Regions from separate parts of the Parazoarcus sp. PS-13 R2A genome, predicted to be linked through region 2. Evidence: predicted binding sites of a transcription regulator. Region 2 holds the regulator's gene; each other region holds the start of a gene.
The links. The regulator sigma-54, encoded in region 2, starts transcription at its own class of promoters, with help from an activator protein. The targets are predictions, from matches to a motif close to TGGCACGCTTNCTGCTNA.
Positions count from the first base shown of each region.

Region 1: AC22G6_RS11105 (dinitrogenase iron-molybdenum cofactor biosynthesis protein) is a predicted target of sigma-54. The motif match lies at 3,703-3,720, and genes of this name have one in related genera.
Region 3: nifH (nitrogenase iron protein) is a predicted target of sigma-54. The motif match lies at 2,963-2,980, and genes of this name have one in related genera.
Region 4: flgG (flagellar basal-body rod protein FlgG) is a predicted target of sigma-54. The motif match lies at 5,113-5,130, and genes of this name have one in related genera.

Region 1 is NZ_JBYEXN010000010.1:68,214-75,595, reverse strand. It holds gene AC22G6_RS11130 (DEAD/DEAH box helicase) at 1-982, opposite strand, end outside; gene cspE (transcription antiterminator/RNA stability regulator CspE) at 1,126-1,335, opposite strand; gene ylqF (ribosome biogenesis GTPase YlqF) at 1,652-2,572, shown strand; gene AC22G6_RS11115 (hypothetical protein) at 2,602-2,841, opposite strand; gene AC22G6_RS11110 (YitT family protein) at 2,844-3,485, opposite strand; gene AC22G6_RS11105 (dinitrogenase iron-molybdenum cofactor biosynthesis protein) at 3,756-4,490, shown strand; gene AC22G6_RS11100 (hypothetical protein) at 4,495-4,761, shown strand; gene AC22G6_RS11095 (SlyX family protein) at 4,850-5,050, shown strand; gene AC22G6_RS11090 (peptidase U32 family protein) at 5,044-7,011, opposite strand; gene AC22G6_RS11085 (VanZ family protein) at 7,072-7,382, opposite strand, start outside.
Region 2 is NZ_JBYEXN010000009.1:62,728-70,109, forward strand. It holds gene ilvA (threonine ammonia-lyase, biosynthetic) at 1-689, opposite strand, end outside; gene hprK (HPr(Ser) kinase/phosphatase) at 779-1,741, opposite strand; gene ptsN (PTS IIA-like nitrogen regulatory protein PtsN) at 1,710-2,195, opposite strand; gene hpf (ribosome hibernation-promoting factor, HPF/YfiA family) at 2,329-2,652, opposite strand; gene AC22G6_RS10250 (RNA polymerase factor sigma-54) at 2,670-4,124, opposite strand; gene lptB (LPS export ABC transporter ATP-binding protein) at 4,150-4,872, opposite strand; gene recX (recombination regulator RecX) at 4,859-5,308, opposite strand; gene recA (recombinase RecA) at 5,338-6,375, opposite strand; gene AC22G6_RS10270 (CinA family protein) at 6,404-6,922, opposite strand; gene AC22G6_RS10275 (phosphatidylglycerophosphatase A family protein) at 6,927-7,382, opposite strand, start outside.
Region 3 is NZ_JBYEXN010000003.1:291,707-299,088, reverse strand. It holds gene nifK (nitrogenase molybdenum-iron protein subunit beta) at 1-196, opposite strand, end outside; gene nifD (nitrogenase molybdenum-iron protein alpha chain) at 388-1,863, opposite strand; gene nifH (nitrogenase iron protein) at 1,990-2,895, opposite strand; gene AC22G6_RS05250 (NAD(+)--dinitrogen-reductase ADP-D-ribosyltransferase) at 3,030-3,932, shown strand; gene AC22G6_RS05245 (SIR2 family protein) at 4,124-4,969, shown strand; gene AC22G6_RS05240 (bacteriohemerythrin) at 4,972-5,367, shown strand; gene draG (ADP-ribosyl-[dinitrogen reductase] hydrolase) at 5,410-6,336, opposite strand; gene AC22G6_RS05230 (nitrogen fixation protein NifQ) at 6,366-6,941, opposite strand; gene AC22G6_RS05225 (2Fe-2S iron-sulfur cluster-binding protein) at 7,014-7,376, opposite strand.
Region 4 is NZ_JBYEXN010000029.1:40,099-47,480, reverse strand. It holds gene AC22G6_RS20065 (flagella synthesis protein FlgN) at 1-13, opposite strand, end outside; gene flgM (flagellar biosynthesis anti-sigma factor FlgM) at 38-337, opposite strand; gene flgA (flagellar basal body P-ring formation chaperone FlgA) at 462-1,181, opposite strand; gene flgB (flagellar basal body rod protein FlgB) at 1,417-1,821, shown strand; gene flgC (flagellar basal body rod protein FlgC) at 1,845-2,249, shown strand; gene AC22G6_RS20040 (flagellar hook assembly protein FlgD) at 2,292-2,966, shown strand; gene flgE (flagellar hook protein FlgE) at 2,982-4,316, shown strand; gene flgF (flagellar basal-body rod protein FlgF) at 4,345-5,079, shown strand; gene flgG (flagellar basal-body rod protein FlgG) at 5,239-6,021, shown strand; gene AC22G6_RS20020 (flagellar basal body L-ring protein FlgH) at 6,032-6,709, shown strand; gene AC22G6_RS20015 (flagellar basal body P-ring protein FlgI) at 6,768-7,382, shown strand, end outside.

The sequences.
Region 1 (7,382 bases), on a different contig from region 2:
CGGTGTCGTAGGGGATGTCGTAGTTGATGACGTGGCTCACGCGCGGCACATCGATGCCGCGGGCGGCGACGTCCGTTGCCACGACGATGTCGAGCGCGCCGTTCTTGAGTTGCTCGATGACGCGTTCGCGCAGGCCCTGGGTCATGTCGCCGTTCAGCGCTGCAGCTGCGTAGCCGCGGGCTGCGAGCTTGTCGGCCAGCTCTTCGGTCGCAATCTTGGTGCGCACGAAGGTGATGGCTGCGTCGAAGGTTTCCTCGGCATCGAGGATGCGGGTCAGCGCGTCGAGCTTGTCCACGCCACGCACCAGCCAGTAGCGCTGGCGGATCTTGGCAACGGTGGAGGTCGATGCGCGGATCTTGATTTCTTCGGGTTCGCGCAGGTGGCGACGTGCCACGTCACGAATCACGTTGGGCATGGTGGCCGAGAACAGCGCTGTCTGCCGGGTTGCCGGGGTGTGATCGAGAATCCATTCGACGTCGTCGATGAAGCCCATGCGCAGCATTTCGTCGGCTTCGTCGAGGATCAGCATCTTGAGTGCGTCGAGCTTCAGGCTGCCGCGCTCAAGGTGGTCCATGACTCGGCCCGGCGTGCCGACGATGACCTGTGCGCCGCGCGACAGCTGGCGCAGCTGCACCACCATGCTCTGCCCGCCGTACACAGGCAGCACGTGGAAATTCTTCAGGTGATGCGCGTATTTGCCAAAGGCCTCGGCAACCTGGATGGCGAGTTCGCGTGTCGGGGTGAGCACCAGCACCTGCGGGCGGGTGTCGGCGATGTCGAGCATCGCCAGCGTCGGCAGGGCAAAAGCGGCGGTCTTGCCGGTGCCGGTCTGTGCTTCGCCCAGCAGGTCGCGACCGGCGAGCAGGTGCGGGATACACGCAGCCTGGATCGGGGATGGCGTTTCATAGCCGACTGCGGCGAGTGCCGAAAGCAGATTGTCGGGCAGGCCCAGCTGGGCAAAGGATTCGATGGATTCGGTCATGGCAGAGGATGATGCGTAGTGAGGCCGGGGCCAGGAGGGCGCGGTGATCTGCAGCCGGGACAATGTCCAAGTATGGCTGTCCGGCACCACAAAAACAAAAACGCGGCCCTGAGGCCGCGTTCTGATTGATCAGCGAGGGCTAATCAGAGCGGGCGGATGTTGGCCGCCTGCAGGCCCTTGGGGCCGTTCTTGACTTCGAATTCTACGCGCTGGTTCTCGGCCAGGCTCTTGAAGCCCTTGCCTTGAATTTCGCTGAAATGTGCGAACAGGTCGTCACCGCCCTGTTCCGGGGTGATGAAGCCGAAGCCCTTGGCGTCGTTGAACCACTTGACGGTACCGGTTTGAGTGCTCATTTTGCGTTCCTTTAAAACATAAGAAGGGGCTCGCGCCCAGAGTGCAGGAACGATCAAGAAACAAGTATCGAGGGAATCAAACCGTAAAGTTCGCGGAACGAACACGCGGAAACGACACCACAAAGACAACTGCTTGAATCGACTGCGACGCCACAATACACGGTTTTATTGGGGTGTGGGATTTTTTTTTGATTCGTCATGCAACCGGACAGATATGACGATGACGAGGCGGAACATAAGCTGCAGTGCGCTGCGGATTCAGATGTGGCCGGAAGATGGGATAATGCAGACCCTTTTTTGTTAGTCCGGACTTCCGATGCCCATCCAGTGGTTCCCCGGTCACATGAACTCCGCGCGCCGGAAAGCTGCAGAGACGCTGGCTGCGATCGATGTCGTCATCGAAGTGACCGATGCCCGCCTGCCCGAAGCCAGCAGCAATCCGATGATCGGAGAGCTGCGCCGCTTCCGCAATCGCCCCTGCCTCAAGCTGCTGAACAAGGCGGATCTCGCCGATCCGGTGGCGACGCAGGCGTGGATGGATTTCTACAACCGTCAGCCCGGGGTGAAGGCCGTGTCGATTTCGGCCAAGAAGCCGGCTGACGTGGCACGCATCACCGGCCTGTGTCGCCAGCTCGCACCGCACCGCAGCGACAACATCAAGCCGCTGCGGATGATCCTGATGGGCATTCCCAACGTGGGCAAGTCCACGCTGATGAATGCCCTCATCAAGCGCAAGGTGGCCAAGGTTGGCGACGAACCGGCGGTGACCAAGAGCCAGCAGACGCTCGATCTCGGTCCCGGCCTGACGCTCACCGATACGCCCGGACTGATGTGGCCCAAGATTGACTACGATGCCGACGGCTTCATGCTCGCGGCGAGCCATGCGATCGGCCGTAATGCGGTGATCGACGAGGAGGTCGCGGCCTTCCTGGGTGACGTGCTGCTTGAACGCTACCCTGCGCTGCTCGCCGCCCGCTATCGCATTGACCCGTCGAACTTCGACGGACCGGGGCTGGTCGAGGAGGTCGGACGTCGTCGCGGCTGCCTGCAGAAGGGGGGCGGTCTCGACCTGGAGAAAGCCGCCCAGATCCTGTTGCTCGACTATCGCAGCGGCGCGCTGGGCAGGATCAGTCTGGAAACGCCCGACAGCCGCAGCCAGATGCTTGCGGCTGCGCTTGCGAACGGGCCCGCGCCGGTCAATCCAGACCTTGCAGTGGATGAGGACGAAGAAGAATAAGGGTGGCCGGGCTGGGGGCTTCGCTGCCCTCAGCTGTCAGTCGTTGAACCGTCTGGCGTATTGACGGGCAGGATTTCGATCCATTGCAGCCACTGGCCACAGGCGTTGCGCGGCCCGCGCAGGGAGCCGTGCCAGGGGCCTTCGGTGCATTTGCCGCGGTTGTTTGCCGGGTCGAGCTCGACCGTGCTGCCGTCTGCGGCCAGCTGACGCGTGCCGTCCCAGCGCTGGCAGGTCGGGCAGCGGCGCAGCTCGGCGATTTCGACCGCCACGCTCAGATCCCGAAATAACGCCCGGGGCGGTGATTCACAGCAATGACGAAGTTCACCGCCACCGCGCCGAGCACCGAAAGCCCGACCAGCCGGGCGTCGACCGCCAGCAGCGCGAGCGCCATGATCACGCAGTCCGCCGCCATCTGCACCCAGCCCGCGCGCCAGCCTTTGCGCTGTTGCAGGTAGATCGCCAGCACGCCGACCCCGCCCAGGCTGGAGCGGTGGCGGATCAGCATGAGCAGGCCGGTACCCGCTAGCAGTCCGCCCATGATCGCGGCAAAGACCGGGTCGACGTGGGCGATGCTGAGCATGCTGGGCAGATACTCGGTGCACACCGAGAGCAGCAGCACGGTACAGAAGGTCTTCAGCGTGAACTCGCGTCCGAGTGCGCGCAGCGCAAAGATGTAGAAGGGCAGGTTGATCGCGAAGAAGGCTGCGCCGAAGGGCAGGTCGAAGGCGTAGTGGATCAGGAAGGCCAGACCGGCCGTGCCGCCGGTGAGCATGCCCGCGTCGCGAAAGAACGAGATCGACAGGGCCAGAAACAGCGTGCCCACGAGCAGGGCTTGCACGTCGTCTAGCGGGCTGTGGCGGGCGCTCAGTTCGGCAGGGGCTTCCGGAGCGGACTGAGAGGGCGCGTTCGACATGAAGATCCGTTGGTTGAGTCTTGCCCCGATGATAGCGCGCTGTTTGCTGCAGCGCAGTCCGTAGCATCCACGGCACGCCTTTCACCGCTCGCCATGTCGTCTTTGTTGGCGTGCTACCCGTGTTTGTCGAGAAACGCACAGTCTGCATGCCTGATCCACGTCTATTAAACCCATTGAAAAACAGATGGATAGGGTGCTGGAGCGGAGCTGGCGATGCTGGCACTCAATCTGCTGGAGGGAGCGCAACCCCGACCAAGAGGAGTCTTCCCCATGCAAGAGAGCGCAATGCCCATCACCCGTGACGCCGCGCTGCGCGTCGCCCTCGCAGCCCGGTCGATGCCGGGCATCACCCTGCCGAAACTGATCGATGTGCTGCAGAACCGGATTGGCAGCGAGCAGATCGACACCGACGATCTGCGCACGGTGACCGTGACGGATCTGAAGACGGCCTTTGCCAGCGTGGATGGCGAGGAGGACGGCGAAGACATCGGAATCGGCCTGGAGGCGATGAAGCTCGCCGTGCGCATCCTGTGGGGTGACACCCAGGGCGAGCCCTTGCCGCCGGTGCAGGCTTTTGCTGAGGGCGACATGCCGGGGTCGGTGCGGGTGGCGCTTGCCTCCGACAGTGGCGAGGCGCTCAACGGGCATTTCGGGTCCTGTATCCGTTATCTGGTCTATCAGGTGTCGGCGACCGAGATCCGCCTGGTGGATATCCGCGACGCGCTCGAAGCCGACTTTGCCGACGACAAGAATGGCTTTCGCGTGCAGCTCATCTCCGATTGCCATGTGCTCTACGTCGTCTCCATCGGTGGCCCGGCGGCGGCGAAGGTGATCAAGGGCAATATCTACCCGATCAAGCGTATCGAGGGCGGACCGGCGATGGAGGTGATGGCCGAGTTTCAGGACATGATGAAGGGCTCGCCGCCGCCCTGGCTGGCCAAGATCCTGGGTGTCAGCGCCGAGCGCCGGCTGCGCAACTATGCTGCGGCGTCGGTCGAGGAGTGAGATCGTGGCCGACAAGGACTACCCGCGCATTGTCTCCGAGCTGATCGCAAATGCCGTTGCCACCAGCCGGATTGCCGGCGAGAACGGCCGCATCACGCGCCTGGTGGCGGGCAGTATCGGGCGTTTTGCAAGCGAGCTGAAGGTGGGGAACGAGGCCGGCAAGGCCGATGCACTGCTCGCCCATGCACGTGACCTGCTGGCGGAAAGCGATGGCGCAGAGGTCGTACCCGCACTCACCGCTGCGGTCGAGGCGCTGGCAGTGGCGCGCTGAGTCGGGCTGCATTTGCGCTCGTTTGACGGTGGCGCGGGTTAGAATCCGCGCCCCGAAGCCAATTTGCGGCCACCCTGCCGCCGCCGTCATGGAAGAGCGCATCGAACGCCTCGAATCGAAGCTGATGTTTGCCGAGGATCTGCTCGACGAACTCAATCGCACCGTCTACCGCCAGCAACAGCAGATCGACCTGATGCAGCAGCATCTGCGGCAACTTGCGCAGCAGATGCAGGCCGTTCAGCCTCCCGGACGTCTGAGTCCGGAAGACGAAGTGCCGCCGCACTACTGAGCGGTAACGCCCGCGCCGGGGCGCGTGGGATGGAAGCTGATCTTCTGCGGTGCGACCTGTGCCTGCAGCCTGGCGACGTGCGGCTTCAGTTCGCCCATCACGTGCATCTCGCAGCGCTTGCAGTCGAAGCGCAGCGTGAGGGTCTCCTTGCCGTTGACCAGGGTCATCGGGTCGGGGCGGATGCCTTTCACTTCCTTGGGGCACAGGTTGAAGCTGTAGCGCAGGCAGTGCTTGGTGATCATCACTGACACCTCGCCGTGCTCTTCATTGGCCTCGTAGGCCGCGTCGATCAGCTTGACGCCGTGTTTCACATAGAAATCACGCGCCTTTTCGTTGAGGACGTTGGCGAGATAGCTCAGCGAGTCGTCAGGGAAAGGCACGGGCGGTTCGACCGGCGCGGCACGCGGCGGACGGGCGTGGGCCTGCAGGCGCGCAGCTTCCAACTGTTCGACGGCGTCACGACGCAGCGCATTGAGTGCCGAGGCCGGCAGGAAGGGCGCGTCGGTGACATCGAGCGTGATTTCCTGTGCCGTGAAGATCGTGTTGCCAAGCTTGGCGATGTGGTCGCGGATCGTGCCCAGTGCGCGTTCGGCCTGCTGGGCAGCTTCGTGGGCTGCCTGAATGCTGGCCGTCGCGGTCACGCCGTCCTCGTCGGTCAAGGTCAGCGCATAGCCTTCGGCAGTTGCGAAAAAGCGTGCGTCCACCGTGATGCGGCGATCGGCGGATTTCTTTTCCAGCGCACGCTCGAAAGCCTGATCGTGGTTGCGGAACACCGAGGTGCCGGGCACCAGGTCGGCCGGCAGCGCGTCGGCAGTAAAGATGCGATCCACGCCTTCGCCTGCCGCGTCGTGCTCGGCACGGTTGATGCGCAGGCCGGTGAGGTCGCCCTTGGCGTCGTACCAGGTGAGGCCATCACCGTTGTGGATCGGCGCCACGCGCTCGATCTCGAAGAACTTGCCGGCCTTGGTGTCGATGCGGGTCACGCGGCCGATCGCCTCTCCGACGAACTTGGGCGACTCGAAGGCTTCGATGCCGTGCTGGCGCTTGTTGGTGAAGTAGTCGGTATAGCCGCGGTTGAAGGTCTTCTCCGCCTGCGGTGTGAACAGGAAGGTGCTGCGCCCGCTCGAGGCGCGCTGCCATGCGGGGCCGTCGGCATCGGGGTGTTCGATGATTTCGTCGAGCAGCTGACGGTAGTGCGCGGTGATGTTCTTGACGTAGGAGAGGTCCTTGTAGCGACCCTCGATCTTGAACGAGCTCACGCCGGCCGCAGCCAGGGTGCGCAGGTTGGCGCTCTGGTTGTTGTCCTTCATCGACAGCATGTGCTGATCGCGGGCGATGATGTTGCCGTCCTTGTCGGCCAGGTCGTAGGGCAGGCGACAGGCCTGCGAACACTCGCCGCGGTTGGCGCTGCGTCCGGTGTGGGCGTGGCTGATGTAGCACTGGCCGCTGAAGGCCACGCACAGTGCGCCATGGACGAAATACTCGAGCTGGCACTCGGTGGCGGCGGCGATCTTCTTCACCTCGTCCAGCGTGAGCTCACGTGCGAGCACGATCTGCGAAAAACCGACGTCCTGCAGGAAGCGGGCCTTGGCTGCGTCGCGGATGTCGGTCTGGGTGCTGGCGTGGAGCTGGATCGGGGGCAGGTCGAGTTCGAGCAGGCCCATGTCCTGGACGATCAGCGCGTCGGCACCGGCGTCGTAGAGTTGCCAGATGAGCTTGCGTGCATCCTCGAGCTCATCGTCACGCAGGATGGTGTTGAGCGCCACGAACACCTGCGCATGAAAACGGTGGGCATGGGCGGCCAGGCGGGCAATGTCGGCGACCGTGTTTTCCGCTGAGGCACGTGCGCCGAACGACGGACCGCCGATATAGACGGCGTCTGCCCCGTGGGTGATGGCTTCGATGCCGAAGTCGGCATTCTTGGCCGGGGACAGGAGTTCGAGTTGGTGACGGGCGTTCATCAGCGGCGCGACTTCAAGGTCTTGATCGGAAAGGCGGTAATGATACCGGTTCGCGAATCCTCAGGCTTGGTTTCGTGCACCGGCAGTGCTCGACGCCTGCGCCGGGGGCGCGCCAAAGCGGGCCGCAAGCAGGCGGGCCGGGATGGCGGCGAGCAAGAGCCCGATGGCGTCGGCAACCCAGTCCCACAGGTCACCGAAGCGGTAGTCGGTGAAGGACTGCGCCACCTCCATCGCCGCACCGTAGGCGAGCAGACCGAGCACCACCTGCAGCATGCGATCCGGCCAGGCAAGGCTGCCCAGCACCATCAGCACGGCGAACAGCACCGCGTGTTCGATCTTGTCCTGCCAGCTGACGATCTGGACCACATCGG
Region 2 (7,382 bases):
CGCCTGCCTGCGGCCAGCGAGCGCGTCATTGCGTCGGCGTCGACCGCTTCGACACCAATGATCCGGGTCTCCGGGCGCAAACGCTTGATGTAGGCTGCGACACCGGAAATCAGGCCGCCGCCGCCCACGCAGCAGAACACTGCGTGGATAGGCTGCGGGTGGGCGCGCAGGATTTCCATGCCGATGGTGCCCTGGCCCGCAATCACATCCGGATCGTCGAAAGGATGGACGAAGGTAAGCTTCTCGGCCTTCTCCAGTTCGAGCGCGTGGGCGTAGGCGTCGGAGTAGGACTCGCCCACCAGTACGACTTCACCACCCCTGGCCTTGACCGCGTCGATCTTGATCTGCGGCGTGGTGCTGGGCATGACGATGACCGCACGGACCCCGAGCTTGTTCGCCGACAGCGCCACACCCTGGGCATGATTGCCCGCCGAAGCACAGATGACCCCGCGCTGCAGAGCCTGCGGCGACAGCTTGACCATCTTGTTGTACGCACCGCGCAGCTTGAAGCTGAACACCGGCTGCATGTCTTCGCGCTTGAAATACACTTGATTGTGAATTCGGGCGGAGAGATTGCTGGCGAAATCCAGTGGCGTCTCGATGGCGACGTCGTACACCTGGGCGTTGAGGATACGTTCCAGATAATCCGGGCTTGCGGCGGTCATGGCTTTGGCTTTGTGCGAGGGCACTGCGGTAAAGGGACTGAGGGTAGCAGTCGATGCGGCACTGCGGCAAGCGCAGTGCCCGAAAAAACATCGCGGCGCAAGAGGGATTGCCCTTAACCGGGGCGGTCGGAGGCGGTGCCGTCCGGCTGGTCGGCTTCGAGCAGTTTGATCTGGCGCTCGATGAACTCCTGGGTGGAGTCCACCCCTCGCAGCTGCAGAATGGTCGAGCGCACCGCGGCCTCGAGCAGGACCGCAAGGTTGCGACCGGCGGCAACCGGCAGGGTGACACGGGGAATCGCGTCGCCGAGGATGTTCTGTTGCTCGCGCTGCATGGGCAGCCGGCTTGGGTCGTCCTGGCCGGGCTGGCGACGTTCGAGGTGACAGATCAGCCGCAGGCGCATCTTGCGGCGGCAGGCGGTTTCGCCAAAGATGGTGCGGATGTTGAGAATGCCGAGTCCGCGCACCTCGATGAAGTCCTGCAGCAGTTCGGGGCAGCGGCCCTCGAGCACGCTGGGTGCGATCCGCGAGAATTCGACGATATCGTCGGCAACCAAGCCGTGACCGCGCGAGATCAGCTCCAGCGCAAGCTCGGATTTGCCTGCACCGGAGTTGCCGGTGATGAACACGCCAAGTCCGAGCACGTCCATGAACACGCCGTGCAGCGACACCTTTTCAGCGAGCTGTCGCGACAGGTAAAGGCGCAACTGGTCGATGACCCCGGCAGCCGGCTGCGGGGTTGTGAACAGCCCGACGTTGTGCGCCGCACAGACGCCATGGACGATGTTGGGCACTTCGCAGCCGTCGGCCAGGATGAAGGCCGGCGGGTGTGCTGACAGAATGTCGTTGAGGTGGTGCGCGACCTTGTCACGTGACTGCCGCTGCGCCCAGGCCAGCTCGGCTGCGCCGAGGATCTGCAGGCGGGTAGGGTGAATCAGGTTGAGGTGGCCAATCAGGTCGGCTGGCCAGATGCGCTCTTCGGCAACAGAGAGAACCGCGTCGATACTGCCGCTGACATGGGTCAGCTGCAGACGTTCGCGGTTGTCTTCATACAGCTGCGAGAGGCTCGTTTGTCGCATCGGTACCCCAGTCGTTGAACAGGGTGTGGAGCGCCTGTGCGTCGGGTGCGGCCTGCAGCTGTTCGCGGAAGCTGCGATCGCTGAACATCTGCGCCAGCTCCGACAAGAGCTGAAGGTGGGTTTCGTTGGCCTGTTCGGGTACCAGCAGGACAAACAGCATGTTCACCGGACGACCATCGGGCGCATCGAACTGCACCGGGGCTTCTAGACGGAGAAACGCGCCGGCTGCGTCCTTCAGGCCCTTGATGCGGCCGTGGGGAATGGCAATGCCCTGGCCGAGGCCGGTCGATCCAAGGCGTTCGCGCGCAAACAGGCTGTCAAACACCATGCTGCGGGCGATGCCCTGATTGTTTTCGAACAACAGGCCGGCCTGTTCGAAGACGCGCTTCTTGCTGCTGGCGTCGAGGTCGGCAACCACGTTCGAAAGTGGCAGGAGTTGGGAGATGAGGCTCATGCGCTTTGGGGCTCACGCAACGCCGCCGGAGCGGACGCAACGCTGAAAGGTCTCTCAGGCCCGGGCAAAGCCGGACCGCCAAATTGAGCGGCGGATTATAACTTCACCCGGGTCCGAAAGGCCTGGTGAAAAATCACGCCTCGGGAGTCTGGTGCTTGTGCGAGTCGTGGTGGTGATCGGTGCTCTTCTGCTTGTACTTGAGCACCTGGCGATCGAGCTTGTCGGTCATCGCATCGATGGCAGCGTAGAGGTCGGCGTCGGCGCTTTCGACGTGAATGTCCTTGCCGCGCACGTGCACGGTGACTTCAGCCTTCTGGTCGAGTTTCTCAACGGAAAGGATCACGTTCACGCTGGTAACGTTGTCGAAGTGACGGATCACGCGGTCAAGCTTGCCGGAGACGTACTCGCGGATGGCCGGTGTCACTTCAACGTGGTGTCCGGTGATGTTGAGATTCATGTTAACTCCTCTTGGTATCAAAGCGTTTTACGCAGACTGACCGGCGGGATATTGAGTGATTCGCGGTATTTGGCGATTGTGCGCCGCGCGACCACGATACCCTGCTGGCCCAACAGATCGGCAATCTTTGCGTCGGACAGGGGTTTCTTTCTGTCTTCGGCGTCCACCAGCTGGCGAATCAAGGCACGAATCGCTGTGGAAGAAGCCGCACCACCGGTGTCGGTGGCAACGTGACTGCCGAAAAAATACTTGAGTTCGAATACGCCGCGCGGCGTCGCCATGTACTTCTGGGTGGTGACGCGCGATACGGTTGATTCATGCAGCTCGAGCTGGTCCGCGATCTCCCTGAGGGTCAATGGACGCATTGCCACCTCGCCATGATCGAAGAACTGTCGCTGCTGGTCAACGATGGCCTGAGATACACGCAAAATGGTATCAAAGCGCTGTTGTACGTTCTTGATCAGCCAGCGTGCTTCCTGCAGCTGGCCGGTCAGACCGCCGCCCTGGCCGCGGTTCTGCTGCAGCAGGCTGGCGTAGAGCTGGTTGATGCGCAGGCGCGGCATGGCTTCGGCGTTGAGCGACACCGTCCACCGGTTGCGGATCTTGCGCACCACGACATCGGGCAGGACGTAGCGGGTTTCTTCGTTGGAATGCTGCGAGCCCGGATGCGGGTCGAGGCGGCACACCAGCGCCTGAGCATCGCGCAGGGCGTCGTCGTCGCACCCGGTGAGGCGCTTGAGCTTTGCAAAGTTGCGTTCGGCCAGCAGCTCGAGGTGCTGTTCGACGATGACCAGCGCCAGGTCGCGGCAGCTGCCTGCAGGCATGGCGCGCAGCTGCAGGCCGAGGCACTCCTGGGGGGTGCGTGCGCCAATGCCCGCCGGTTCGAGCTGCTGCACGTGCCGCAGGGCAATCGCGAGGTCGTCGAGGTCGTAGTCGAGTTCGGGCGGGAGCAGTTCGAGCAGGTCTTCGAGCTCCTGGTGCAGGTAGCCGTCGCTATCGAGCGCTTCGATGATGAAGCGCACCAGCATGCGGTCACGGTCCGTCAGCGGGGACAGGGCAACCTGCTGATCGAGATAGTCGCGCAGCGAGGTGCCTGCGGCCTGGAATTCCTGGAAGTCGCTGTCCTCGTCGTCGTCGCTCTTGCTGCTGGCGCCGCTGCCGGTGCCTGACCAGTCCATGCCTTCGTCAAAGTCGGCCGATTCGTTCTCGTTTCGGGGCTCGGCTTCCTGGGTGGTCTCGGTGCTGGTCTCGCGCGGGGTCTCGGTTGCGGGCTGCGCATCGTTGCCGACAGCGGACGGTGCGAAGTCGCTGCCGTCGCCGTCCTCACGCTCGAGCATCGGGTTCTCCAGCAGAAAGCGTTCGATTTCCTGGTTGAGCTCGAGCGTGGAGAGCTGCAGCAGTTTGATGGACTGCTGCAGCTGCGGGGTGAGCGTCAGGTGCTGCGAGAGCTTGAGCTGAAGGGTTGGTTTCATGATGCCAGTCGGGGGCGTGCCGGAATCAGAGGCGGAAGTGTTCGCCGAGGTAGACCTGGCGCACTTGTTCGTTGGCGATGATCTCGGGCGGCTTGCCGCTGGCAAGCACGCGGCCGTCGGTAATGATGGTTGCGCGGTCACAGATGCCGAGCGTCTCGCGCACGTTGTGGTCGGTGATCAGCACGCCGATGTTGCGCTCCTTCAGAAAGCGGATGATCTTCTGGATGTCGAGTACGGCGATCGGGTCGACCCCTGCGAAAGGCTCGTCCAGGAGGATGAGGCGCGGGTCGGTGGCAAGCGCACGTGCAATCTCGCACCGTCTGCGTTCTCCGCCTGACAGCGAGATGGCGGTGTTGTCGCGCAGGTGCGCAATGCCAAGTTCTTCGAGCAACTCTTCCAGGCGTTCGTCGATCTGCGCCACCGGCAGCCCGCGGAGCTCGAGCACTGCACGAATGTTCTCGGCGACCGTGAGCTTGCGGAACACGCTCATTTCCTGCGGCAGATAGGACAGCCCCAGGCGTGCGCGAGCGTGGATCGGCAGATCGGTCAGGCGTGCGTCGTCGAGCGTAATCTCGCCGCCGTCGGCGCGCACCAGACCTACGATCATGTAGAAGCAGGTTGTCTTGCCTGCGCCATTGGGGCCCAGCAAGCCGACCACTTCGCCCGAGCCAACCTCGAACGAAACATCATGGACGACTGTGCGCGCCTTGTAGCGCTTTTGCAGGCCGGTGACCTTAAGCAGACTCATCGGGGGCTTCTTTCAACAGTTTGCAGATCACGTCAGTGGAAAAACCACGGGTTTGCAGGAAACGCGCCTGGCGCGCCCATTCGCGGCGATCGTCAGGTGCGAGGCCAAATCTAGACTGCCACACTGCACGGGCGCGGTCGAGTTCGGATTCCACACATTCGCTCTCGATGGCCTCGTCGATCAAGTCCTTCGATACGCCACGCCTCGCGAGCTCGTGGCGCAGCCGCTGGCTGCCAAACCGGGCAGCCTTGCTGCGAACCCACGCTTCGGCAAAACGGGTGTCGGAGAGCAGTTCGAGTTCGCTCATGCGAACCAGTACGGCTTCGATCTCCTCGGCGCTGCCATATGGAGACAGCTTGCGCGCAAGCTCCGCCCGCGAGTGATCCCGACGGGCGAGATGGCGCAGCGCGCGTTCGCGCAGACTCGGCTCGCCCATCAGGGGTCAGCGTCCGGACGGGGCGGAGATCAGGCTTCGGAAGCGACGGGTGCCGCGCCACCGAGCGCGGCCATTTCGCCGAGTCCGACCGCTGCGCGAACCTTGTTCTCGATTTCGCGAGCCAGCGCCGGGTTTGCGCGCAGGAACTCGCGTGAGTTGTCCTTGCCCTGGCCTATCTTGTCGCCGTTGTACGAATACCAGGCGCCGGACTTGTCGACGATCTTGTAAGTCACGCCGAGGTCGATGATCTCGCCTTCGCGGGAGATGCCTTCTCCGTAGAGAATGTCGAAGTGCGCTTCCTTGAACGGCGGCGCGACCTTGTTCTTGACGACCTTGACGCGCGTTTCGGAGCCAACGACTTCGTCGCCCTTCTTGATGGCACCGGTACGCCGGATATCCATGCGGACCGAAGCGTAGAACTTGAGCGCGTTACCACCGGTGGTGGTTTCGGGGCTGCCGAACATGACGCCGATCTTCATCCGGATCTGGTTGATGAAGATCACGAGCGTGTTCGTGCGCTTGATGTTGGCGGTCAGTTTGCGCAGCGCCTGCGACATCAGTCGTGCCTGGAGGCCCGGCAGCTGGTCGCCCATCTCGCCTTCGATTTCGGCTTTCGGGGTCAGTGCGGCGACGGAGTCGATGACGACGATGTCCACGCCGCCCGAACGCACCAGCATGTCGGCGATTTCGAGCGCCTGCTCACCGGTGTCGGGCTGGGAAATCAGCAGGTCGTCGATGTTGACGCCGAGTTTCTCGGCGTAGCCCACGTCGAGCGCATGCTCGGCGTCGATAAAGGATGCGGTGCCGCCGAGCTTCTGCATTTCGGCGATGACCTGGAGGGTCAGCGTGGTCTTGCCGGACGATTCCGGACCGTAGATCTCGACTACACGGCCACGCGGCAGGCCGCCCAGGCCGAGGGCAATGTCCAGCCCGAGCGAGCCGGTGGAGACGGTCTGGATGTCGCGCTCGATACTGCCGTCGCCCATCCGCATGATCGAGCCCTTGCCGAATTGCTTCTCGATTTGAGAGAGCGCGGCGGCAAGCGCCTTGGCCTTGTTGTCGTCCATGAGTGGTCCTTCCTGAGTGAGACGCGAATTATGGCACAGAGCTTGCTGAGATGCTGCTGTCCGAATCGGTAAAGCGAAGGACCTCTTCAAGTGCGGCGATGACGGTCTGCCGCCGCACGGCTTCGCGGTCGCCGTCGAAGTGGCGGGTGGTGGGGAATACATCGCCCCGGCGCAGCGCAGTGGCGATGCAAACCGTGCCCACCGGCTTCGCCGCACTGCCGCCGCCGGGCCCGGCAATACCTGAAACCGCGACGGTAATACTGGCAAGGCTGTGCTTCAGGGCGCCGGCAGCCATCTCCGCAACCGTGGCTTCACTCACCGCGCCATGCGCAGCGAGCGTCCCGGTGCCGACGTCGAGCATGTCGATCTTCGCTGCGTTCGAGTAGGTGATGAAGCCGCGGTCGAACCAGGTCGAGCTGCCCGCCGTGGCGGTGACGACCTCGGCAATCCAGCCGCCAGTGCAGGATTCTGCGGTGCCCAGCATCCAGCCCTTGCGGGTCAGGGCCTCGCCGACGCGGGCCGAGAGTTGTTCTAGCGTGTTGTCCATGGGTTCAGGCGCCGAAAATCGCAACGAGTACGGCAAGCGAGAGCAGGGTGTAGCCCGCGGCAAGAAGGTCGTCGAGCATGACCCCGAAACCGCCCTTGACCCGGCTGTCGGCCCAGCGGATGGGCGGTGGCTTGGTGATGTCGAACAGGCGGAACAGCGCCACTGCAACGGCCTGCCAGATCAGGCTTGCGGGTGTGAAGGCGAGGACGAGCCACATCGCGACCATTTCGTCCCAGACGATGGCGCCGTGATCGGAGGCGCCGAGTGCGCGTCCGGTGCGCTCGGCCGCGAGAATGCCGGCAACGAAGAGCGCGCACACCAGCGCGAGGAAGGTCGCTTCCGACAGCGGCGTGCGCAGCAAGGGATAGAGCAGCCATGCCAGCAGTGTGCCGGCCGTGCCCGGGGCCTTGGGCGAGAGCCCCGAGCCGAATCCGAGTGAAATGAAATGGGCCGGGTGGCT
Region 3 (7,382 bases), on a different contig from region 2:
CCGGGTTGATGGTCAGCGCTTCGCGCTTGAAGTTGAGGTCCTGGTATTCCTGGGTGGTGGTCCACTGGAACACTTCCTCAACCTTGTCCGCCGGATGGCGTTCTTCGAACAGATCCTGTTTGTTCTTCAGCGACGCCTTGTAGTCGTCGTCACGGAACAGGGGGTAGCAGGGCTTGATATCGTCAACGGTCTGCATTTCTGGCTCCTTGCCTGCGCCGCCAATCTGCGGACGCCAGGCACAAGGTTTTGGGTTGCGCGGGCCCGAGCCCGCGCATCAACACTGTGCGCACCGGGAGAAGCATCGGGACCCGATTCATCCTTTCTCCGCAGGGCGGAGAAAGGAATCGCAGGCGGATCTCGACGTCGTACCCGGCTGACTCGCGTGCTTTACGCAGCGGCCTTCACTTCTTCGGCGGGCTTGACGGCCTTCCACGGCGGGGTTTGCTTGCCCCAGCACGGGTTGTTCAGCGTCATGTCCATGTCACGGGCAAAGATGGCAAAGCCGTCAAAGCCGTGATACGGGCCGGAGTAGTCCCAGCTGTGCATCTGGCGGAAGGGAATGCCCATCTTCTGATAGATGTACTTTTCCTTGATGCCGGAGCCAACCAGGTCGGGCTTGATGCGCTTGACGAACTCCTCCAGCTCGAAGCCGGTGACGTCGTCGTACAGCAGCGTGGCGTTGCCCATTTCCTGAATCGTGCGATCGTAGTCGTCGTTGTGGCCGAACTCGTAGCCGGTGCCGACCACTTCCATGCCCAGATCTTCGTATGCGCCGATGACGTGACGCGGACGCAGGCCGCCGATGTAGAGCATGACGCGCTTTCCCTGCAGACGCGGCTTGTACTTGGCGATGACGGCTTCCATCATCGGCTTGTACTTAGCAATCACGCGCTCGGCGCCTTCCTTGATCGAGTCGTCGAAGAAGGCTGCGATGCGACGCAGCGACTCTTCGATCTTGGTCGGGCCAAAGAAGTTGTACTCCATCCATGGAATCCCGTACTTCTCTTCCATGTGACGGCTGATGTAGTTCATCGAGCGATAGCAGTGCAGCAGGTTCAGCTTCGCCTTCGGGGTGTTTTCCATTTCGGCGATGGTGCCGTCACCTGACCACTGTGCGATCACGCGCAGGCCCATCTCCTCGAGGAAGATGCGCGATGCCCAGGCGTCGCCGCCGATGTTGTAATCGCCGATGATGGTGACGTCGTACGGGGTCGATTCGAAGTGCTGACCGTCGCGGTTCGACAGCACCCAGTCACGCACCGCGTCGTTGGCGATGTGGTGACCGAGCGATTGCGACACGCCGCGGAAGCCTTCGCAGCGCACCGGCACCACGACCTTGTTGATTTCCTTCGCGGCCTTCTTGGAGACGGCTTCGATGTCGTCACCGATGAGGCCGATCGGGCACTCCGACTGCACGGTGATGCCCTTGTGCAGCGGGAACAGGCTTTCGATCTCGTTCATGATCTTGGCGAGCTTCTTGTCGCCGCCGAAAACGATGTCCTTCTCCTGGAAGTCGGAGGTGAAGTTCATCTCGGCAAAGGTATTCACGCCCGTGGTGCCGACGTAATAGTTACGACGACCGGCACGTGAGTACTGACCGCAACCGACGGGGCCGTGGGAGATGTGGATCATGTCCTTGACCGGACCCCACACCACACCACGCGAACCGGCGTAGGCACAGCCACGGATGGTCATCACGCCGGGCAGCGACTTGCGGTTGGAGGTAATGCACTTCTTGGACTGCTCGACCGACTGGTCGTTGATCGCGAGGTGTTTTGCGCGATCCTTCTTGGCCTTCTCGGGATAGACCTCGAGCACTTCCTGGATCAGGCTCTCGGTTTCTTCACGGGTGAGCGTAGACATCTTGCTTCTCCTGTTCACGACGACACCAATCTGTGCACGGCGTGGGTAGGTTTGCTCGACACCCGACGACACAAGCGGTGTTGTGCCGGCGGGCGGTTAGGCAGACATCTGCCTGCCGGACAACGGTCAGGCAGCAGCAGCGGCAGCGGCGTCAGCAGCCAGTTCAGCGGCGGTCTTGCCGATGATGGCGGTGTTTTCCACTTCCATGATGCCGAACTCCATCAGCAGTTCTTCAAGCTCGTCCATCGTGATCGGGGTCGGAATCACGAACTTGGTGTTATCGACGATCTTGCGGGCCAGCGCACGGTACTCATCTGCCTGCTTGTGCGTCGGGTCGTACTCGATCACGGTCATGCGGCGGATCTCGGCGTGCTGCACGGCGTTGTCGCGGGGTACGAAGTGGATCATCTGGGTGCCGAGTTTCTCAGCCAGCGCCATGATCAGTTCGTCTTCACGGTCGGTGTTGCGGCTGTTGCAGATCAGACCGGCCAGACGCACGCCACCCGAGTTGGCATACTTCACGATGCCCTTGGCGATGTTGTTGGCGGCGTACATGGCCATCATTTCGCCGGAACAGACGATGTAGATTTCCTGCGCCTTGTTCTCGCGAATCGGCATGGCGAAGCCACCGCAGACCACGTCACCCAGCACGTCGTAGAAAACGAAGTCGAGATCTTCGTCGTATGCGCCTTCCTCTTCGAGGAAGTTGATGGCGGTAATCACGCCACGGCCGGCACAACCGACGCCGGGCTCAGGACCACCGGACTCGACGCACTTGACGTCGCCGAAACCAACGGACAAAACGTCCTCGAGTTCGAGGTCTTCCACGCTGCCGGCTTCAGCGGCGAGTTCCATCACCGAGTTCTGTGCCTTCGAGTGCAGGATCAGGCGGGTCGAGTCGGCCTTGGGATCGCAGCCGACGATCATCACCTTCTTGCCGGCTTCGGCAAGTGCGGCGACGAGGTTTTGTGTGGTGGTGGATTTGCCGATGCCACCCTTACCGTAGATGGCGGCTTGACGAAGTTTTGCCATGGTGCGTTACTCCTTGTCGGAACTGAACTCGTGAATCGATCGTGTTGCGTTGAACCACGAGCACTCTTTTGCAATCAGCGTGCCAGCTTGATTGAAAACGCCTAATGCTCTGTTTTATTAAGGATTTTTCAAGATTGTCGCGTAGCAACCCGCCCCCGCCGTCTGACAAAGACCCTACAATTTGTAGGGGCGACAACATTCACGTCGCAATTCCTGCAAGCCTTGCACGCCTGAGCGTTGCGCCAGCGGCAAGGCGCTCGCTGAACCGCTGCAACCTGCCGGCGGAGGCCCTTGGCAGCTTCGCTTTCCAGCTCGCCCCATGTGCGCTCTGCCTCGACGGCGTCCTGCCCTTGCACCAGCCCCTGTTCGACCGCCTCGACATGCTCGATTCCGCACCGGAACGCGCCTGCGTGTTCCGAACCTACATGAACGCGCATTTCATGCTCGACGACGCACCCGCCCTTGGACTGTCGGAAAATGTGCGCCTCGATCGCAGCAGGATGGACTACCTGCGTCTGCTCAGAGGCTGGCTGTTCGATTCGGAAAGCCGGGAGGGGGCGATCCTCAAGGCCTGGGTGGAGTCTCGCTTCGGCCTCCTCACCCGCTACCATCGCGGAGCGCTGGGCGCCGAGGACAGCGCTGCGCGCAGCGGCTTCGATCAGGAGGTCGCCGCCGGTCTGTATTCCACCGCTGGACTGGAAGCACAGGTGGACCTGCTCTATGGATGGACGCAGTACGAACTTGCACGGCGCTTTCACGGGCGTACCCACCTGCAGCTCTACCGCGGCTGTTCCGGCCCGAAGGCACTGCGGGAGTTGCATGCGCTCGATGACGGCAGGCGCGTGGTCGAACTGAACAACCTCAGCTCCTTCTCCGCCAGCGCCGAGCGCGCTGACGAGTTCGGCGATCGCGTCTTTTCATGCGCCACCCCCATGCCAAAGATCCTCGCCTTCAGCGGACTCATGCCGGGACTGCTGCAGGGCGAGAATGAATACCTGGTCATCGGCGGTGTCGCCGCGATCACGATCGAATACTGAAGTCCGCAGCCTTGTCGGAAGTCGGACATTGGCATGTCGGGCGCACGACAGCATCGGGTGCGCCCGCGCCTCCATCGCCGCCCGGAACCGCAGCCGTGAGGGGGCGGCTCCTCTGGACTCCGGTGGCATCGATCTTGCTGATCGAAGCAGGAAATCGCGAAGTACGCGCCCTGCAACCACAAGGAAGCCCCATGACGACCGTCTTCGACCAGATCCGCACCGGCCTCGCTGCCGATGGAGTGGTTCCATTCATCGGCGCAGACGCCCTTGCCGATGTCACCCACGGCAAGACCGGTGCCAAGATTCCGGCCACCAGCGACGAACTGATTCTCGCGCTCAACAACGGCCAGCCCATGGCGCCGCGGCTGATGTACGAGTTTCCACGTGCAGCAATGAACATCGAGCTCAAGCGAGGACGCAATGCAGTCAATCGCGCACTCGAGACCATTTATGCAGATACCGGGTGGTCTCGCGCTGGCCTGCACGATTGGCTCAACGGGCTGAATCTGCCCTATATCATCGACCTCAATCGTGACACCGGCCTCCAGCAGGCGTGGGCAAGCCGCCCGCATACGCTGATCGTTGGCATCGCCCGCATCGCCGGCGGGCTGCGCTACAAGCTCTTCAGCCACGATGGCACCGCCTACACCGCAGCACAGGACGAAAGCGGCATCGACCCTGCCGCCCCCATCCTGTTCAAACCCTGTGGCACGCCGTGGCCAGAGCCGAACTGGATTGCATCGGACGCCGACTTCGTCGATTACATCACCGAGCTCATGGGCGGCTTTGCCATCCCGCCGTATCTGAAGGAAAGGCGCAAGGGGCTGCGCTACCTGGTGCTCGGAGCACGTCTGAATCGCGACACCATCCGCATGCTGCTGGCCGACTTCATCTACAGCGCCGGCGAGCCCGCGGGCTGGGCGCTGATTCCCGGTGCGAACGACAAGGAAAAGCGTTTCTGTGCCCGGCTGGGTCTTGAAGTGGTCGATGCCGACTGGCGCGAACTGGCCGGCATGCCCCTGATCGAGGCCGCGTGACAATGCGCGAATGGGACGAGGCCAGACACGCGCTCGGCAATGCCGGGATGGATGCAACACATCGCGCCTTTGTCGGTCTCGTTACCCGGCTGGCAAGCGCAGACGATGCCAGCTTTCCGGCACTGTTCAACGAACTGCTTGATCACAGCCGCGAGCATTTCGCTGCCGAGGATGCGCTGATGCGTTCCAGCCGTTTTGCGGCTACCGGAGAACACATTGGCGAGCACCAACGGGTGCTTGCCGAACTGCGCGCGTTCAACCGCAGCGTGAAGGGAGGAAGGCTCATGGTCGCCAGAGCCTACGTTCGGGAGAGCCTGCCCGAATGGTTCGACCTGCATCTGTCGACAATGGACGCAGCGCTCGCCGCCCATCTGCGCAAGCAACACGCTGCCGCCTGAAACCGCATGCGCCAGAAGTCCGGCTACGTGCCGGACCTCAAATCACCGGATGTGATACGCCGGCGACAGTTCGATCAGGGCAGACGCATCGCGCACGCAGGCCTCGCGCACGCTCGGGCTGAGTGCGCGCAGCCATTCCCGTGGCAAGGCCCGCTCACCACACAACGCCCCCATCACCATGCCGGCAATCGCACCCGTCGTATCGGCGTCGCCGCCGCGATTCACGATATCGACCAGCACGGGCTTGAAGCCGTCCTGGGTGGCCACCGCCTGGCATACCGCCCGCATCGTATCGACGATGTAGCCGCTGGGGTTGTCACAACGCCGGCCGCGGTAGTCGAAGTCGGCATGTGCCGACGCCAGCCGGTCTGCACATGCAACGACCTCATCGGTACCCGAGCCTGCGAGCGCCGCTTGAACCATCTCGATCACGCTCAGCGTTGCCGCATCAGTCAGAGGGTTGTTGTGGGTGACGCGCGCCTGCACCAGGGCCGCCCGGGACACGAGTTCGGGCGCCGCACCATGACTGGCCAGCGCAACCGGCAGGCAACGCATGGTCGCCCCATTGCCGGCGTCGGATGAAAGGGGCGCCTCCGTGCTGCCGCTCAGGCGCCAGCGCACGATGCCTCGGCGCACCGTGTTGCCGATATCGACCGGCTTGCTGCGCATCCATCCATCGAACGCCCGGGCGCAGGCGTCAGCATCGGGCATGCCTTGCGTCTCGATCCACGCCCCGGCCAGGGCAAGCGTCATCGTGGTGTCGTCGGTAACATCGCCAGCCGCAAGACGCAGCCAGCCGCCTCCGCAGATCCTGTCATGCACCCCGTACTGCGCGCCAATTTCGCGTGGGGTCATGAACTCCACGGTCGCACCGAGCGCATCACCGATCGCAAGGCCCAGCATCGCGCCGCACGCCCGGTCGCGCAGCAGATCGCGTGCCTCGTCGTGAACAGGATCCGGCGCATGCATCGTCCCGCGGCGCGCGGAAGCCTGCGAAGTCACACCTCGGGCCCGAAGCAGTTGGCATAGTCGGCACACGCCTCGCACGATGGTGATGCGCAGACATAGATGCCTTCACGCTGGCACAGCTCGCGGTAGAGGAATTTCTTCCACTTCATGTCGCGATTATTGGCCTCGGCGAGCGCGGGGAAATTGAGCGCGATGAGTTGCGACAGCTCCCGGCGTGACGGCAGGCCGAGATCCTGCCAGAGATGGTCACTCCCCATGCACGCGGTTGCCATGACCACGGCCATGTCGCCGGCACCCGCCACGACATCGGCAGCATGGTCCGCAACGAAACGAAGAAGATCATCAAACTCGGGGTGAAGCACGGGCGTCGGCCCCAGCGCCTTGTTCGGACGCCAGACCAGGCCAGGAAAATGCCGCTCGACGAGCGCAGCGAAGCGCGCCTCGCCAAGTCCGAAATCTGCAGGCAGCACGCCCTCGCCGACCGTCCACCCGGCAATCAGATGGGCAATGAACTCGTCGTTCGGGTGGCCAGCTGCGTGATCCATCAAGTGCGCGTGCAGCGCGTTACGGACGGGTGAAGTACGAGAGCTCAGGGGTGCCAGCATGATGAAAGACTCCTTCTGGTTCGATCCAGTGCGCACCGGACAGGCAGCCCCGTGCCGATGCGCGCGATCCGGTCAGTACTCGACCAGCAGATCCTCGTCGCGCAGGATCATCTGGCATGCAAGGCGCCACGGCGTGACCGAGACATCCTCGACACGCATGCGCTCGATGTCCTCGCCGTTGATCTTCTTGTGCTCGCGCAACACGACGAGCTCCTTGTCGGTAAGACGACTTGCCATCGGGTCGGTACGCTGTCCGTGATTGGCGAGCGGCGTGATCTTGACCATGCAGGTCGCGCACTCGCCGTCTTCACAGGAAAAATCGATCGGAATGTGATTTTCCTTGGCGATCTTCAGAATGGTCTGGGTGTGCGATCCGGCCACGGCATAGACGGTCTTGTCCTTGTGGATCGGGCTTGAAAAGGTGATGTTAGGCATGGTGAA
Region 4 (7,382 bases), on a different contig from region 2:
CGGGTGTCTGCATTCGCGAAGTCTAGCGCGAAACCGCTCAGCTGCGTGCCTGCCCGTCGAGGAGGTCGCGCACGCTGTCGATCAGGCCATCGGCGATACGGTTGGCGTCGATCGTGAACCGGCCTTCACTGATGGCGAGCTTGATCTCTTCCACGCGGCTCTTGTCCGAGACCGGGGTGTTGGCCATCGCGGTTTCGGCCTTCTGCATGCTCGAGGACAGCGACGAAAGTTCGACCTTGTCGCCCCCGGCTGGCGGCGGTGTGCCCGCTGCGGGTTTGGGCCTTGCGTCCGCTGTCTGTACCGACCCAAGCGGCTTGCCCGTGCTTTCGATCTTCATGGTGAAGCTCCAGATGAAACTTGTCTGAGTGTTAGATCGGCAGCTTTGCCGAAAACTTTAGGGTATTTAACACATCGTCAGTGCGACGGATCCGCACGCGAGGCTGCCTTGTCGCGCTTCCGGTTCAAAAGCCGACCTCGACGTTGCCATCGGTCGTGGCGGTGCCGGTGATCACCTGGTTGTTGGGCATGCGCACGCGCACGCTCTCGCCCGGCGCGGCGGTGTTCATGGCGCGGCCTTCGCTGGAAACCTGAAAGCCTTCCCCGCGGCTGATGACCTTCACGTTCTGTCCCTGCTTGACTGCAGCCGGGATGCGCAACATGTCGCCGCGAATCGGATTGCCGCTGGTGAGCGCATAGCGGGTGCGATGGCCGACCACCTGCGCCGGGTCGGTCAGGGTGTTGTCGGGCAGGGCGGTCAGGTCGCCGTTCCGTCGCGCGATATCTGCCGGGCCGACAATCTGGCCGGCGCGCAGTGGGCGGGCGGTGACCAGGTAGTCGTTGATCACCGCGACACGTGCCTGCAGGTACACCTGCCACGTTACCGGCGATTCGCAACGCACGCCGACGCTGATCGCCCCCCAGGGGCGTGTGCCACCCGGGATGAAGGCTTCGAGCTGGGCGCAAGGCGGCAGCTGGTTGCGCGCATCGAGTGCGCTGATCTGCAGCTCGACGCGACCGGGCAGGCCGCGTGTCTCGAGTTCGAGCAGTTGCTGTGCCACGGCAGTCACCGGTGCAGGCGGCTGCTGAGCGTGCAGGGGCGATGCGGTCAGCACGAGGCCGGATGCGGCCAGCGCGAGGAGGAGGCTTCGGCTTGAGCGCAGGGCGGGAGGTGGAATCTTCATGTCGCGATTGCAGCACGTCGCTTGCACGCAGGCAACTGCAATCGCCGGCAAGTTCTGCCGTGTGCCGGCAGCATGCGCCGGATAGCGGTGAAATTGGCCGGACTTTTCCGGTCTTATCTGCGCCAGGGCCTTGATTGCAGGGGGCTACCATCGGTGGCATGGAAGGTGCAATGCAGGCAGTGAACGCATTTTTCCGTTGCGCTTGCAGCGACAACCCAGTTTCCGAGGTGATGAGATGAGAACCCAGCTAGATCGGCAGATGCAGATTCACCAGTCCGCACTGAATCTTCAGGCCCAGCGTCAGCAACTGCTGGCATCCAACATCGCCAATGCGGATACCCCGAACTACAAGGCGCGCGACATCGACTTTCGCGAGGCGCTCAAAGGCGCTGTAGGCGGCCGTCTGGGCCCGCTGGCGCTGAGTACGACGAGCAGCGGGCACATTTCCGCCAGCAGCGGGAGCGCACTCGACGGACTGGCCAAGTACCGCACCGAGCTTCAGTCCAGCGTCGATGGCAACACGGTGAACATGGACGTGGAGCGCGCGGCTTTCGCCGAGAACGCCATTCACTACGAAGCAAGCATCACCTTCATCAACGGCTTGTTGCGCTCGATGCAGACGGCCATCAGCGGCCAGTAAGTACACGCTAAGGGAGGCGGATCATGAGCATTTTCAACGTATTTTCGATCGCAGGTTCGGCGCTCAGCGCACAGTCGATGCGGCTCAATACCACCGCCTCCAACCTTGCCAACGCCGACAGCGTCGTGGGCGAGGATGGTCAGCCCTACCGCGCCAAGCAGGTTGTCTTTGCCGCACGGCCGGTGGCCGGAGAAGGTTCGGTGGGCGTGCAGGTGACCGGCGTGGTCGAGAGCGCAGCGCCGATGCGTCTGGTGTATGAACCTGCCAACCCCGCAGCCAACGCGGAGGGCTATGTCGAGATGCCCAATGTGAACGTGGTCGAGGAGATGGTGAACATGATTTCAGCATCACGCTCCTACCAGAACAACGCCGAAGTGATGAACACGGCACGAACCTTGCTGCAGCGTACCTTGCAGATTGGTCAGTAAGCGCTGACCGGCAATCTATGCCGCAACAGGCAGGAGAATGAAATGAGCACCGTCACTTCAAGCACACAGACCGCACAGGACATCCTGAGCAACCTCGCGCGCACGGATAGTTCTGCTGACAGCGTGGCGGCAGACAGTCGGCTGCAATTCCTCACGCTGCTGACGACCCAGTTGCAGAACCAGGATCCGATGAATCCGATGGAGAACGCCGAGCTTACGTCGCAACTGGCGCAGCTGAGCACGGTCGAGGGCATTGAGAAGCTCAACACTCTGATGACGCAGTTGCTGGATTCGCAGTCTTCCGGCGAAAGCCTGCAGGCGGCATCGCTGGTGGGACGTGGCGTGCTGGTCGAGGGCAAGGGTCTGCAGCTCACCGAGGCGGGTGCTGTAGGCGGCTTTGAGCTTGATGGCCCTGCGGATACTGTCGTGCTCTCCATCAAGGATTCGTCCGGTCTCGAGGTTGCGTCCGTCACTGTCAACGATGTGGCGGCAGGCAGCCAGAACTTCATCTGGGACGGTACGGCGACCGATGGCAGTCGCGCAGCGGATGGCAAATACACGGTGAGCGTCACCGCGACGCAGGGCGAAAGTAGCGTCGTTGCACGCACGCTCGAATTCGGCTCCGTCAGCAGCGTGATTCGTGGCTCCAGCAGCACCGACCTTCAGGTCGGGTCACTGGGCATCTTCAAGGTTTCCGACATCAAGCAGATTCTCTGATCCGGAGTAACGATCATGGCATTCCAGCAAGGTTTGAGCGGGTTGAACGCGTCCTCCAAGGCGCTTGACGTAATTTCCAACAACATTGCAAACAGCAGCACGGTGGGCTTCAAGTCGAGCAGGACGATCTTCGCCGATGCCTATGCGTCGGCAATGGCGGGCGGCACATCGTCCCAGCAGATCGGTATCGGTACCTATGTGGGTGCGGTGTCGCAATCCTTCACCCAGGGTGGTCTGACTTCAACCAGCAACCCGCTCGATATCGCCATCAGTGGCAACGGCTTTTTCCGGCTCGAACGGACGGACGGCTCGATTGCCTATTCGCGTAACGGTCAGTTCGACGTCGACAAGAACGGCTACATCGTCAATGCAGGCGGCGACATGGTGACCGGGTATGCGGGCACGACCACGGGTGGAACGACGGTCTTTGCAGGTGTGCCGTCGGTGCTGCAGATCGATACCTCGAACGTCAGTCCGAACGAGACCACCACGGCGTCCGTCGGGCTCAACCTTGATTCCACGGCCCATAACCCGCTGAATCAGAACCCCGTCGGCAGCGATATCAACAGTTTTCTCAGCGCCACAACCATTCCGGTTGACAGCTACAACTACACGACCTCGATGACCGTGTACGACAGTCTGGGCAATGGCTCCCTGATGAGCCTGTTCTTCGTCCGCGATCCGGACGTGGGCGGCGTGGCGCCGAATACCTGGAATGTCTATGGCCGCTTGAGCAACGATGTCGTTCCCGATACGACCAATCCGGCGCTCTCGACGGGCAAGCCGCTCGAGAATCTCGGGTCGATTGCCTTCACGGCTTTCGGCGTACCCGATACGACGGTGACCGGTAACGGTGTGTTCTCAGTGACCCGGACGGCGGCTGAGCTTGCGACCGGCGCGGACAGTCTGACTTTCTCGCTTGATCTCAGTAAGTCCACGCAGTGGAACACGAGTTCGGCGGTGACCACCTCGCCCAGGCAGGATGGCTACACCACAGGCAGCCTGACCGGCGTATCGGTGAGCAGCACCGGCGTGCTGCAGGGCACCTATTCGAACGGGCAGATCAAGGATCTGGGGTTGTTTGCGCTGGCAAACTTTTCCAGCCCGCAGGGCCTGACCTCGCTGGGTGACAACCTCTGGGCAGAGTCCTACGACTCTGGTCAGCCGACGATCGGGGCACCGGGCACCGGGGTGCTCGGCTCGCTGAGTGCGGGGCAGGTCGAGGAGTCCAACGTCGACCTCACCGAACAGCTGGTTCAGCTGATCGTCCAGCAGCGCAACTACCAGGCCAACGCGCAGTCGATCCAGGCTCAGGACCAGATCCTGCAGACCCTTGTGAACCTGCGTTAATCGAATTTCGAACTAAGGGGAGCGCGACATGGACCGCCTGATCTATACCGCCATGACGGGTGCAAAGGGCACGCTCGACCAGCAGGCCGCGGTGTCGCACAACCTCGCGAATGCGACCTCGACCGGTTTTCGCACCGAGATGCACAAGCTGCGCGCAGTCGAGGTTCAGACCGAGGCGATGCACACGCGCGCATTCACGACCGATGCCAGCGTCGCAACCGATTTCAGCTCGGGGCCCATGCAGGCCACCGGCCGGGCCTACGATGTCGCGGTTCAGGGCAAGGGCTGGCTGACGGTGCAGATGCCCGACGGCTCAGAGGCCTACACCCGGGACGGCAGTCTGGAGGTGAGCCCCAACGGCATCCTGCAAACCCGCAGCGGCTTGCCGGTTATCGGCGGCGGTGGTCCGATCACCTTGCCGCCCGATTCCGAGATCGTGATCGGCAGTGATGGAACGATTTCCGCGTTGCAGGCCGGGCAGGGGGTGGTGAATGCCGTCGACCGGCTGAAGCTGGTCAACCCGCCCGAGGCGACGCTGGTGCGTGGCGACGACGGCCTGTTTCGCTCCAGCGACGGTTTGCCGCAACCGGCAGACGAGGCGGTGAAAACTGCCGGTGGCTACCTCGAGGGCAGCAATGTGAACGTGGTGGACCAGATGGTGACCATGATCTCGCTGGGCCGTCAGTTCGAGATGCAGACGCGCATGCTCAGTACGGCCGAGGAGAACGACCGTGCGGCGACCCAGCTGCTCGCGAGCAGCTGATTTCGCGGCACGGGCCGTGGGTAAGGCTGGGATTAGCACGGTTTTTGCATTGTTAATCCCGAGATGGCCGGCAACGCTGCCGGCCTAAACTGAAACCTGGCCGATCCCCAGCCGAAGCGCGGCACCTGCCGACGCCGGCACCGTCAAGAGGAACCCATCATGATCCGCTCACTGTGGACCGCCCGTACCGGGCTGGATGCCCAGCAAACTTCGCTGGACGTGATCTCCAACAACCTTGCCAACGTCTCCACCAATGGCTTCAAGCGCCAGCGCGCGGTGTTCGAGGATCTGCTGTATCAGACCGTTCGCCAGCCGGGCGCGCAATCCACCCAGCAGACCCAGGTCGGCTCGGGCCTGCAGATCGGTACTGGCGTGAAGCCGGTGGCCACCGAGCGCATTTTTACCCAGGGCAATCTGCAGCAGACGGGGGGCTCGCTCGATATCGCGATCCAGGGTAACGGCTTCTTCCAGATCACGATGTCGGACGGCACGACGGCTTATACCCGCGACGGCGCCTTCCAGATCGACAGCAACGGCAACATGGTGACTGCGAGCGGCTATCCGCTCGCCGACAACATCAACATCCCCTCGGATACGGTGACCGTGACGATCGGCAAGGACGGCACCGTCAGCGCGCTGCAGTCCGGGCAGACGACGCCGACCCAGCTCGGTTCGATTCAGCTTGCCACCTTCATTGCGCCGAGTGGACTGCAGAGCGCGGGCGAGAACCTTTTTCTTGAGACCGCGTCGAGCGGGGTGGCAACGACCAACCAGCCGGGGCTCAACGGTGCCGGCGTGCTCAACCAGGGCTACGTCGAGACCTCGAACGTGAACGTGGCCGAGGAACTGGTGAACATGATCGTCACCCAGCGCGCCTACGAGATGAACTCGCGCGCCATCCAGACTTCCGACTCCATGCTCGGCCGTCTGACCCAGCTCTAAGAGGTCTGTCATGAAAGCGATCGCGCTCGTCCTGGTCCTGCTGCTGAGCGGCTGTGCGTCGATCTATTCGACGCCGCCGACTTCGGTGCACCAGCCCATGAGTGCCCGCCCCGAGATGCGGCCTCAGGCAGTACCCGCGACCGGCGGCATCTATCAGCCCGGCGGCCTGCGGCCCCTGTTCGAGGACCGGCGCGCGCGCAATGTCGGCGACATCATCACCATCAACCTGGTCGAGCGCAACACCGCGGAGAAGAGCGCCAATGCGTCCGCGACCCGGGGCTCCAGCCTGACCGGTGGCATCAGCCTGACCGCACCCAATCTGCTGGCACTGCAGAACGCGAAGCTCAATGGGCTCGATGCCAGCGTGACTGCAGATTCGGACTTTTCCGGCGAGGGTGAGGCGGCCGCGAACAACGTGTTCAGCGGCACGATCTCGGTGACGGTGATCGAGGTGTTTCCGAACGGAAACCTGCTGGTCTCCGGTGAGAAGCAGGTCGCGATCAATCAGGGCAACGAGTACATCCGCTTTTCCGGGGTGATCAATCCCACCACGGTAAGCTCGAGCAATACCGTGCAATCGACTCAGGTCGCGGATGCGAGGATGGAGTACCGCGGCAGCGGCTTCATCGATGAGTCGAACACCATGGGGTGGCTGCAGCGCTTCTTCGTTGCCATCCTGCCGTTCTGAGGAGGCCGCCATGCGAGCCCTGCGCTTTCGCTTCATTCCGATACTCGTGAGCTGTGTGATGCTGTCAGGCATCTTCGCGGCCCCGGCAGCGGCCGAGCGCATCAAGGACCTGGCATCGATCGCGGGTGTGCGTGACAACCAGCTGGTCGGCTACGGCATCGTCGTGGGCCTCGACGGGTCGGGCGACCAGACCACCCAGACACCGTTCACGGTGCAGAGCATCATCAGCATGCTTGGCAACATGGGGGTGACGCTGCCTGCGGGTACGAGCCTCCAGCTCAAGAACGTGGCGGCGGTCATGGTAACGGCGACGCTGCCACCCTTTGCGCGACCGGGACAGGCGATCGACATCACGGTGTCGTCGATGGGCAATGCCAAGAGCCTGCGTGGCGGCACGCTGGTGATGACGCCGCTCAAGGGCGCGGACGGACAGGTATACGCGTTGGCCCAGGGCAACATGGTGGTCGGCGGCGCGGGCGGGCAGGCTGGCGGTGCGGCGCAGACCATCAATCATCTTTCGGCCGGACGGATTCCCGGCGGCGCAACCGTGGAGCGCGCAGTGCCTGCAATGCTGGGGCAGGGCGAGTACGTCTTCTTTGAACTCAACGACACCGATTTCGGTACCGCACGCCGGGTGGTCGATGCGATCAACATGGTTGCACCGGGTTCGGCC